Regions from separate parts of the Novosphingobium sp. TCA1 genome, predicted to be linked through region 1. Evidence: riboswitches for the same ligand, from Rfam matches in the RefSeq annotation. Region 1 holds a riboswitch; the other holds the start of a gene.

Region 1 (5,002 bases):
ATCCGGCGATTAGCTGGGCATGCTTTCGCTCGCAAGCCCCAGCGACTGCAATCGCCAGGTGCGGTTGAAGGAAAGCACCGTGCGCGAGAGCGGCGCCACATCGACGGCAAGCGTCGCGTGCAAGGGCAAGCCGAGCGCGTGGGAGAGGGCGGCGCGGACGATCATCGGATGGGTGATGGCGCAGACCGGCCCGTCGAAGGCGGCAACCTCGTCCAACCATGCGCCGACGCGCCTGCGCGCCTGTTCCATCGAATCGCCGCCGGGAACGCCCTGGGTCGGATCTGCCAGCCAGCGTTCAATCGATCCCGGTTCGGCGCTTTCGATGTCCGCGAAACTGCGGCCGGTCCAGGCACCGTGAGAGAGATCGGCGAGGGCGGCCTGTTCCTGCGTCGCCAGCCCCATCGCGGCAGCGGTCTCGGCAGCTGCGCGGGCGGGGCTGCGATGCACTGCGATGCGAAAGCGGTCCGGCAAAGCCGAGCGCACGGCGTCGCGGGCACCGGTGGGATCGAGCGGCTCCGCAGGGTTCGGGAAGCGACCCTCGCGGCTCGATGCCGTGGCGGCGATGGAGATCAGCAGGAGTGTCGTCGCCAAGCGTAAATTCCGTGAGATCGTTGACGCCGCGCCCCGCGCAGTCCTAAGGAGGCAGTGTCGAGTATCGAAGAAGCCGGTGAGAATCCGGCGCGGTCGCGCCACTGTAATCGCACGGGAACCATCCCGTCGAGAGCCAGACCTTCCTTCTTGGCAACAGGTTTTCCGGGGACGCGCAATCCCGCCAAGGAGCATGACAATGGCTGTTTCCGCCGCAGTTTTCGATGATACCTTCATTCCGGTCGAAGGCGCAGGCGCCATCCCGCTGGAGGATATCGCGCCCTGGGCCGTGCTCGGCACGCTGCTGGCGGTGATCTTCATCTATTTCGTCAGCACCGAACAGGGCGCCTTTTCGCTGTTCCAGGGCATGTACGTCCACGAATTCGTGCATGACGGACGCCATCTCCTCGGTTTTCCCTGCCACTGAGATAACCCATGACCAGAGATCTGCTGTGGCGCGGGATGCTTGCCGGCATCCTGGGCGCCCTTCTGGCCACGCTGTTCGCGCGCGGTTTTGCCGAACCCCAAATCGACCTTGCGATCGGTTATGAGGAGAGCCATTCCGCGCCCGCTCCCCAGGCCGCTCCCGAGCATGCCGGAATGGCGCATGGTGAGCCCGAGGAAGAGGAACTCGTCAGTCGCGATACCCAGAAGGGCGCGGGGCTGGTGACGGCGCTGGCGCTCTATGGCGCTGCCGTCGGCGGTATCTTCTCGCTCGTCTTCGCCTATGGCTATGGCCGGATGGGCCATCTCGGGCCGCGCAGTTTCGCGCTGCTTCTCGCGGCGCTCACATTCGTGCTCGTAGTCGTGGTGCCGGCCATCAAGTATCCGCAGACGCCGCCTGCGGTAGGCAAGCACGAGACCGTCGCGCTGCGTACGGCCGCCTACTTCGGCATGATCGCGCTGTCGCTTGGCGCGGCGGGTGTTGCTGCCCGAATTCGAGGCGTCATGGCGCGTCCCGGTCGCGGCTTCGATGCAACGCTGCTGGGTATCGTGATCTATCTGGGGCTGGTCGGCCTGGGTCAGTTCCTGCTGCCGACGATCAACGAAGTCCCCGCCGATTTCCCGGCCGTGCTCCTCTGGAAGTTCCGTGTGGCCTCGATCGGGACGCAGCTGGTGCTCTGGACGACGATCGGGCTGGCCTTCGGACTCTGGGCCGAGCGCGTTCTCAGACGATCGAAATCGCGTTGAAATAAAAGGTTGCGGCCTGAACTTCCGAGGTCTTGGAAGGATCAGGCCTTGACGGTCCGGCGTAGCGGGGCGCGGCTCATCTCATTCCCCGCTTGCGTAGTTTTCTGAAGTATTGTCAGGAAGATATCGCGCTCTTCTGCGGTGAGATGGCAGATGAGATCGTCCTGCACCTTGTCCACCCAGGGGCTTGCCGCGTCCAGCACGCTGCGCCCCTGATCGCTCAGCATGAGCACGCGCGCGCGCCGGTCGGCCGGGCTGACCTCGCGATCGACCAGGCCTTTCTGCACCAGCCTGTCGATTACGCCGCCGATCGTCACGCGGTCATAGGCGATCATGCCCGCCAGGGTCTGCTGGTCCAGTCCGGGATGGTCGCGCAGAGTCAGCAGGGCGGCATATTGGACGGCGGTGAGGTCTATTCCGGCCTCGGTCATGCGCGACGTGAAACGGGCAACGGAAATCTGTTGCAGGCGGCGGATCAGGTGTCCGGGCATGGTCTCTAGGTCGCTCATGGAGCCACCTAGCGCGAGAACCGCCGCCTGCTCAAGATGCTCTTATGCGGGAACGGCTTGTTCGCAGGTTTCGGCGGCGATCCGCGGGGCCTGATCGTTGAGAATGGCGCCGAAGAAGGCGGCCAGTTCGCCATGGGCACCAAGCGGCAGGACCTGCGCGATATACTGATCGGGACGGACGATCACCATGCAGCCCTCTTCGCGGTCAATCCCGCGCATGGCGTAAATGTCGCCCGCCTTCGGATCCGCGCAGAACGCCTTCTCATAGTCGCGCAGGCCGAACTTGCCCTTGCGCGGCCAGAGCAGGCCGGGAAGCTCGTCCATCGACAAGGACTGGTGCGATTGCTGGAATACCGCGCGCAAGTCGAACACGGCGTCGCGGTCGGCGCCTGCGGGCGTGTGGCGGCGCAGCGGCGAGGCAGGGTCCGTTTCCAAGAAGCGGCACAGCGCGTCGATGGATCCGCCCGAAGCCAGCCCGTCTTTCCCGGCGAACAGATAGATGCGCCAGCGTCCGTCAGCTTCCGCCACATGACCCAGCTGCATCGGTCTGGCGTCTGCGAGCCGCACGACCGGCGCGGAATGGAAGCGCATCCCGACAGGCAGGCCGGGTGCCAGATGCTGGTGCGCCCCATTGCCGGTCAGCGCCGAGGGGCAATAGCGCGTAGCGGTGCCGGCCGTGAAGCGGCCCTGCTTGATGAAATAGCGCTGGAACTCGGCGGGATCGACGCCGTCCTCTTCCTCGGAGCTTTTAGGCTTGGCGCTGAACATCTTGGCGAATTCGCGGTCGAAATCGATGAGTTCCCCGGCGATCGCCTGTCGCTCGGCCGAGTAGGTGTGCAGCAATGCCGGTTTGGCCTGTCCCTGAAGCACGGCGGCGAGTTTCCAGCCGAGGTTGAAAGTATCCTGCATCGATACGTTCATGCCCTGGCCCGCCTTAGGACTATGGGTGTGGCAGGCATCGCCAGCGATGAACACGCGGGGATCGCGGTTCGATTCCTCGCCTGCCGGGACATCGTCGAACTTGTCGCAAAGGCGCTGGCCGATCTCGTAGACGGACCACCAGGCCACTTCCTTCACGTCGAGCACGTAAGGATGGAGTATGCGCCGGGCCGCGGCGATCAGCTGGTCCTGCGTGATGTTCTTCGCCGCAACGCGCTCGTTTTGCCCGAGCTTGTCCAGCTCGATGTAGAGCCGCACGAGATAGCCGCCTTCGCGCGGGATGATCAGGATATTGCCCTCATCAGCGGAATGGATCGCGGTCTTGAGGCGGATATCGGGGAAATCGCTATAGGCCAGCACGTCCATGACGCCCCAGGCCTGATTGGCGGATTCGCCGTGAAGCTCGCGCCCCATGGCCCTGCGGACCTGGCTGCGCGCGCCGTCGCAGCCGACGACATAACGGGCGCGTACGACTTCGATGTGCTCGTACCCCTCGGTGCCGACTGGCCGGAGCCTGACGGTGACCGGCTCGGCCGGGTCGTTCGGAATGCTCAGGTCAACGACCTCCATACCGTAGTCCGGCACGAGGCGGCGCGGCGCATTGCGCATGGCATCGAGATAGAAGTCGTGGACCCGCGCCTGGTTGAGGATGACGTGGGGAAATTCGGAGAGACCGTCTTCCGTGTCGGGAATGCGGCCGTGGCGGGCGATCAGGCGGGAATCGGTCTCGTCCGGCTTCCAGAAGGTGGTTTCATTGACCCAATAGGCTTCGCGGGCGACGCGATCGGCGAAGCCGAAGGCATTGAACATTTCCATCGTCCGGCAGGCGATGCCGTCTGCTTGGCCAAGCGCCAGCGGACCTTCCTTGCGTTCCACGATCCGGGTGCGGATGGAGGGGAACCGGGCAAGCTGCGCGGCCAGGGTAAGGCCGGCGGGGCCGCAACCGACGATTAGGACATCGACGTTGGCCTTCGAGCCAGGTTCGGTATCCGTGGATTCTGCGTCGATTGATTCGGCAAGGGCGGGGTCGCCGGTTCGGAAACCGTTCAGGTGAAATTGCATGATTTGATCCTCTCCTCGGCACGCAGGCGGGTGCGCGCTGTTCGATATATGTAGTATACTACATAAAATGATCTGTCAAACAAGACTGAGGTGAGGGCAGATCCTGTCAGGCGGCGGCCTTGTCTCCGGCCGTATCGGTGCCGATCGTGCGATACTTCGCGCGCCTGTAGACGCGCCGACATTGCGCCGCGAAATCCGGCGCGACTTCCTGGCCCCATTCCATGAGGCGCGAGCGGATCCTTTGCAGGCGATTGGCCGAGGCGGACTGGAATACCAGTTGCCGGTAGATGGCCAGAACTTCGGCATGATCGACGATTCGCGTCGGGTCGCAGGTCAGGTCGCCGAAATAGGTATTCACCAGCCGTTCACCGGGGCTGATCCGGCCGGTCGAGACCAGCATGTTGGTGAGGAGCCAGGACAGCCGCATCTTGCTGTCGATGCGGTAGGTTGCGCCTTTCCGCCTCACCCTCACCAGATCCGCGACATCGTCGATGATCAGCGCGCAGTCGGCCGCGCAGTGGCCATGAAGCGCTTCGAGATCGCGATCGATTCGACCATCGGCATCCAGCATAAGCACCTCAACCGGCTCTCCGCTCGGCAATTCGGCCAGGCCGCCCGCAAGATCGCAGGGCATGATCGTGACGAGGTCCGCAACGCCGTAACGCAAGAGATTTTTCTCAATCCAGGCAATGCGTTGTTCCACGGACTTGATG
Region 2 (5,002 bases), on a different contig from region 1:
TAGCTGGAGATCGCCAGCAACTGGCCCGGTCCGGTCACTTGCGCCAGAATCGCATCGGTGCAGGGGTTGAGCGAGACGATCGTCGGATAGCGGCCCGGTTCCGCGGGGGCGGCCTCGGTGGTGTCACCGCCCCCGCAGCCCGCCAGCGCCGCGACCGCTCCGGCAAGTGCCAGCGCGGCCGCGATGCGACGGGCCTCGCGCTTCCCCCTCCCGAAAGAGGACGGGGAAAGCGACAGGATCACATCTTCACCCGAACCCCGGCATAAGCCGCGCGGCCGGGCGTGCCGTAAGTCCGCACCACTTCGTAGTGCTCGTCGAACAGGTTCTCGACCCGGCCGTAGACCTGGACGTTGTGGGTGACATCATAGGCGGCGCGCAGGCCGACCACGACGTTTCCGCCGAGATAATTGACGTTGGCCACATCGTCGTAGCGCCCCCCGCCCACGCGCAGGTCCGCGCCGAGGCGGAAGCCCTGCGACCAGTGCTTGTCGAGGCTGGCGTAGAGGTTGGTCTTGGGACGGCGGGCCAGGCGCGCGCCGGTGATCTCGTTGGTGGCGTCGAGGTAAGTGGCCGAAAGGCTCATGTCGAAGCCCTCCCAGTCGGTCACCTGCATGCCCAGTTCCACGCCCTTGGCGCGGGCGCGGCCGACATTGTAGTAGTTCCACGCGGCCAGGTCGTAATCGATCAGGTTCTTCGTCTTGCGATCGAAGTAGGTGACCGAGAACGTGCCGTGCCCTTCCGCGAAGGGCTGCTCAACGCCCACGTCCCACGACTTCGAGGTCTCGGGATCGAGCGCGCGGAAACCGGCATTGGTATAGAGCTGGTAGAGCGAGGGCGCCTTGAAGCCCTCGCCATAGCTGGCGCGCAGGATCGGCGCGCTTTCGCTGCCGCCGATCACCCAGGCGCCATTGGCCGAGAAGGTCGTCTTGTGCCCGAAGTCCGAATTGTCGTCATAGCGCAACCCGCCGTTCAGCGTCAGGCCGGTGACCGGGCGCAGGGTGAGCATGCCGAAGACGCTGTCGATCGAGGTGGAATCCTTCGAGCCGTAGTTGTCCGAGAACTTCTGCTTCTCGGTCTCGGCGCCGACCAGCACGCTGACCATGCCGATCGGGGTGTAGGAGACCTGCCCTTCGAAGCGGTCGTTGCGGCCATTGGTGGTGAAGGGACCGAATACGGCATCGTCCGAGATGCGGCGGGTATCGGTAAGGCCGTAGCCGACACGCGCGGTCAGGCGGCCGTCGAGCCCCTTGTAGCGCAAGTTGGCATAGCCCACGGTGTCGCGCTTCATGCCCACATTCAGGGCATCGGCGCCGGTATTGTCGTAATCGTAGTTCGCCTTGGTCCAGTAGGTCCCGGCGTCGGCGGAAAGGCCGTTCACGATCTGCACTTCGGCGCGGGCATTGGCGCTCTTGCTTTCGAAGCCGTCTTTTTCGGCGCCGCCGCGGCGCTCGTTGAAGGCGGAATAGCCGTCACCCTTGAGCCAGTTGCCGCCCAGCGTCAGGCCGACCGGCCCCACTTTGCCCGCGGCCGAGGCGCCGAGCTGCTTCTGGTCACGCCAGCCATATTCGGCCTGGCCGCGCGCGGTCCATTCCTCGGTCGGGCGCGCGGTGATGAGGTTGATCACGCCGCCGATAGCGCGGCTGCCCCAGAGCACGCCGGAGGATCCGCGCACCACCTCGATGCGGTCGAACTGGCCGACGGTGAGGCTGCCGAAGTCGAAGCCGCCGCCCACGTCGCCCGGATCGTTGATGCGCACGCCGTCGATCAGCACCAGGCTCTGTGCGTTCTCGGCCCCGCGGATGAAGACGCTGGCGGGCTGGCCGAAGCCGCCGGACTGGGTGAAGGTCACGCCCGGCAGGCGGGCCAGCACGTCGGTGGCGGTCACCGCCTGGGTGCGCTCGATATCCTCGCGGGTGACGACCGAGACGGACTGGCCGATTTCGCTCGTGGGCGTTTCGGTGCGCGTCGCGGTGACGACGATATTATCGATGGCCGCTTCATCCGCCAGAGCGGGGACGGCAATGGACGTCGAGACCGCAAGGGCGGTCCCCAGCAAGAACAGGTACTTCACGCGTATTCCTCCAACCTGAACGACTTGTGCCGTCCATGGCGGAGCCGCGCGCCTTTTCCTTGCGCGTCTGCTCGCTGCAAGCCGGGACACCCCGCCCGGCTGCGGAACGACGGTCACAGGCAGGTCTCCTGGCTCCCGGATCGTCGCGCCGCCCTCCGCCTTCCCGGTGTGACCCAGTGGCATCGCGTGGAAGGGGCGCTCCCCGGTCACAGTTGCGGGGGCAGCTTTTCGACTTGCGCCGAAATTCCCTCTATGGGCCCGGCTCCGGGCCACCCATGACGTGGCGCGCAAATACGGGGCCGCGCGGGGGTTGGCAAGCGGGGCAGATGGGTGACGCACCGGTATCGCCGGGGGAAATCGCAAAGAGAGTCTTAAGCGATTCAGGCTATCCCGCGCGCCTGTACCGCTTCGGGACGCGCCGATCTCGATGGATGCCGCGCGGGCCAAAGCAGGATAGGCGCGAAGGGCGCCTCATGCGAGGAATGCCGAGAGGAACCGAATTGACCGCCGCCGCCCTGCCTTCCTGCGCCGAGACCTGGGAACCGCGCCCGCGCGATTTCCAGGGGAACTTCGTGCGCGGCGGACGCAGGCGGCTCCAACGCAGGCGACGGCGCTGGACGCTGGGCGCGGCCGGGCTGGTGGCGATCGCCCTGCCCGCTTTCGCCTCCCCGCCGCTCACCGCATGGAACAGCCTGACGGTCGGCACCGCCACGGCAGCGGACCAGACCGTTCTGCCCATGCCTTTCGAACAGGTGGGCGCCAGCTTCCCCGGCTCGGCCTATTACTACCTCGAAGCGGAAAAGCCGGTGCTGAAGGTCGGCGAAGGCATTCATTCGGACGCCGGCGATGCCGCGAGCGGCCCTGTCGCCCGCGCGTTCAGGATCGACAATTCCGGGGTGGACCGCAGCCGCGCGCTCCAATGCCTCACCGCCGCGATCTACTACGAAGCCGCCAGCGAGCCGGACGGCGGCCAGCGCGCGGTGGCCCAGGTCGTGCTCAACCGCGTGGCCCATCCGGCCTATCCCAAGACCGTCTGCGGCGTCGTCTACCAGGGATCGGAGCGGCCAACCGGCTGCCAGTTCTCGTTCACTTGCGACGGTTCGCTGGCCCGCGCACCGCAGCGCTACTTCTGGCAGCGGGCGGAGGACGTCGCCCGCGCGGCGCTGTCAGGCTACGTCTACGCGCCGATCGGCCTGGCGACGCATTACCACACGATCCAGGTCAATCCCTACTGGGCGCCGAGCCTCCGCTACCTGACGACGATCGGCGCGCACCGCTTCTACGCCTTCAACGGCGCGGCCGGAAACCCGGCCTCGTTCCGCTTCGCCTATCTCGGCGGCGAACCGCTCGCCGCGCCCCATCGCCGCGACGATTCCGCCGCAAGCGCCCTGGCCAATGCCGCACTCGACCCGCTGGCCGTGCAGCGGGCTTTCGAGGTTACGGCGCCCGTCCGGGGTGAGACCGTCACGCCGCCCGCCGCACCGGTCGCGGCGGCTCCCGCCTATTCCAGCGACGTGCGCGAACGCGGCGGCGAGGATCTCTACCGCGCCCGCAACCTGCCCGAAGCCACCGTGCGCCCCGAATATGCCAACTCGGGCAAATGGATCGCCCAGCCCACGAGCTAGGCGCGCGCTTTAAGGATTCGCCAAGGATCGGCCGCAAGGTTTCAGCAACCATAGGCCATCACCAAGACTTAGCGGCTTCATCCTATAACTGCCCTCCGAGACGCCATCTCCGAGCGTCCTTCAAAAAGAGGCGCACTTACCCATGGCCATCCGCTTTTCCGCAGCCCGGAAACGCTCCTGCCCCGTGATCGTGCGCGCTCTCTGCCCCTCGGTACCGCTCTGCGCAGCCAACGACAATTCCGCGCCCCGCGCACGCCTCCGCCGCCGCATCCGCGAGGCCACCGCCGATACCGCCAACGCGCGCATCTTCGCGGAAGCCCTGCGCCACTTCGCCCGCCACGGCCTTTCCGCCGCCGCCCATGCCCGCGCCCATGCCGCCGCCGCGCGTCTCGCCGGGGACGAGCATGCCTGCACCTGGTGGATTGCCATCTGCCGCCAACTCGACCGCCCCATGGCCGACGCCTTCGCCCGGCGCATCGGCAACGGGTAAGGCCTGCACAGCGCTTACGGGAGGGGACTTCGACAAGCTCAGGCTGAGCGGGGTTGAGAGCTGAGAGCGGACCGGAGCTAAAATGGCGCGCGGACGGGTCATTTCAGGCCCGGCTTCTGCCCTTCACATGCGGCATTACCCCCATTCCGCTCGCCCTGAGCCTGTCGAAGGGCTTGCACAGCGCCCGCCGGAGGAGCCTTCGACAGGCTCAGGCCGAGCGGCGTTGAGGGCCGGAGCAGACCGGAGCAAGAATAGGCATGGACGGGTCATTTCAGACCCGGCTTCCGTCCTTCACATGCGGCATTACCCCCACTCCGCTCGCCCTGAGCTTGTCGAAGGGCCTGCACAGCGCTCGCCGGAAGGGCCTTCGACAAGCTCCGGCTGAGCGGGGTGAGAGCTGGGGGCAGAATGGAACGGGTCGAGAGCACCATCATAGACAGTCCCCTTCGGAAACATTCCGCAAGAACGGCGACACCCGCCATTCGTCTGCGCCCTCTACAATAGCCTCGAGCACAATCTTCGGCGCGACCGTCTGCCCTTTCTTCGGGGCGACTCGCTGGCGGTGACGCTTGCCGGTCATCGGCGCGTGCGAGAGACTCGAGAGCGCGATGCGGGCCGGATGCGCAGGATGCAATCTGCGCCCTGACGGTTGCGGAAAAGAGGCCGAAACCCTCGTTTCGGACAGTGTTTTTCGCGCACTCCCGTGGCTTATTGCAATTGCGAACTATTATCAGTAAAAAGCGACGCACCAGCCATCCATGCGGGCTTTTCCCGGTTGCAATGTCGGTTCGGGGGGCGTAGGCCGCCCCTCGTTGA

Evidence for each region. A riboswitch is a leader RNA that binds a small molecule or an ion and turns the genes downstream of it on or off. The one in region 1 is predicted to bind cobalamin.
Region 2: another riboswitch for cobalamin. It lies ahead of NTCA1_RS06640 (TonB-dependent receptor domain-containing protein); the one in region 1 lies ahead of NTCA1_RS11935 (CbtB-domain containing protein).

The regions. Positions count from the first base shown of each region.
Region 1 is NZ_BLJH01000008.1:132,113-137,114, forward strand. Features, by position in the region: gene NTCA1_RS11930 (histidine phosphatase family protein) at 10-591, opposite strand; cobalamin riboswitch at 621-753, shown strand; gene NTCA1_RS11935 (CbtB-domain containing protein) at 788-1,015, shown strand; gene NTCA1_RS11940 (CbtA family protein) at 1,024-1,779, shown strand; gene NTCA1_RS11945 (MarR family winged helix-turn-helix transcriptional regulator) at 1,821-2,288, opposite strand; gene NTCA1_RS11950 (FAD-binding monooxygenase) at 2,331-4,289, opposite strand; gene NTCA1_RS11955 (class I SAM-dependent methyltransferase) at 4,396-5,002, opposite strand, start outside.
Region 2 is NZ_BLJH01000003.1:311,082-316,083, reverse strand. Features, by position in the region: gene NTCA1_RS06645 (ABC transporter substrate-binding protein) at 1-242, opposite strand, end outside; gene NTCA1_RS06640 (TonB-dependent receptor domain-containing protein) at 239-2,071, opposite strand; cobalamin riboswitch at 2,172-2,363, opposite strand; gene NTCA1_RS06635 (cell wall hydrolase) at 2,572-3,696, shown strand; gene NTCA1_RS28640 (hypothetical protein) at 3,839-4,186, shown strand.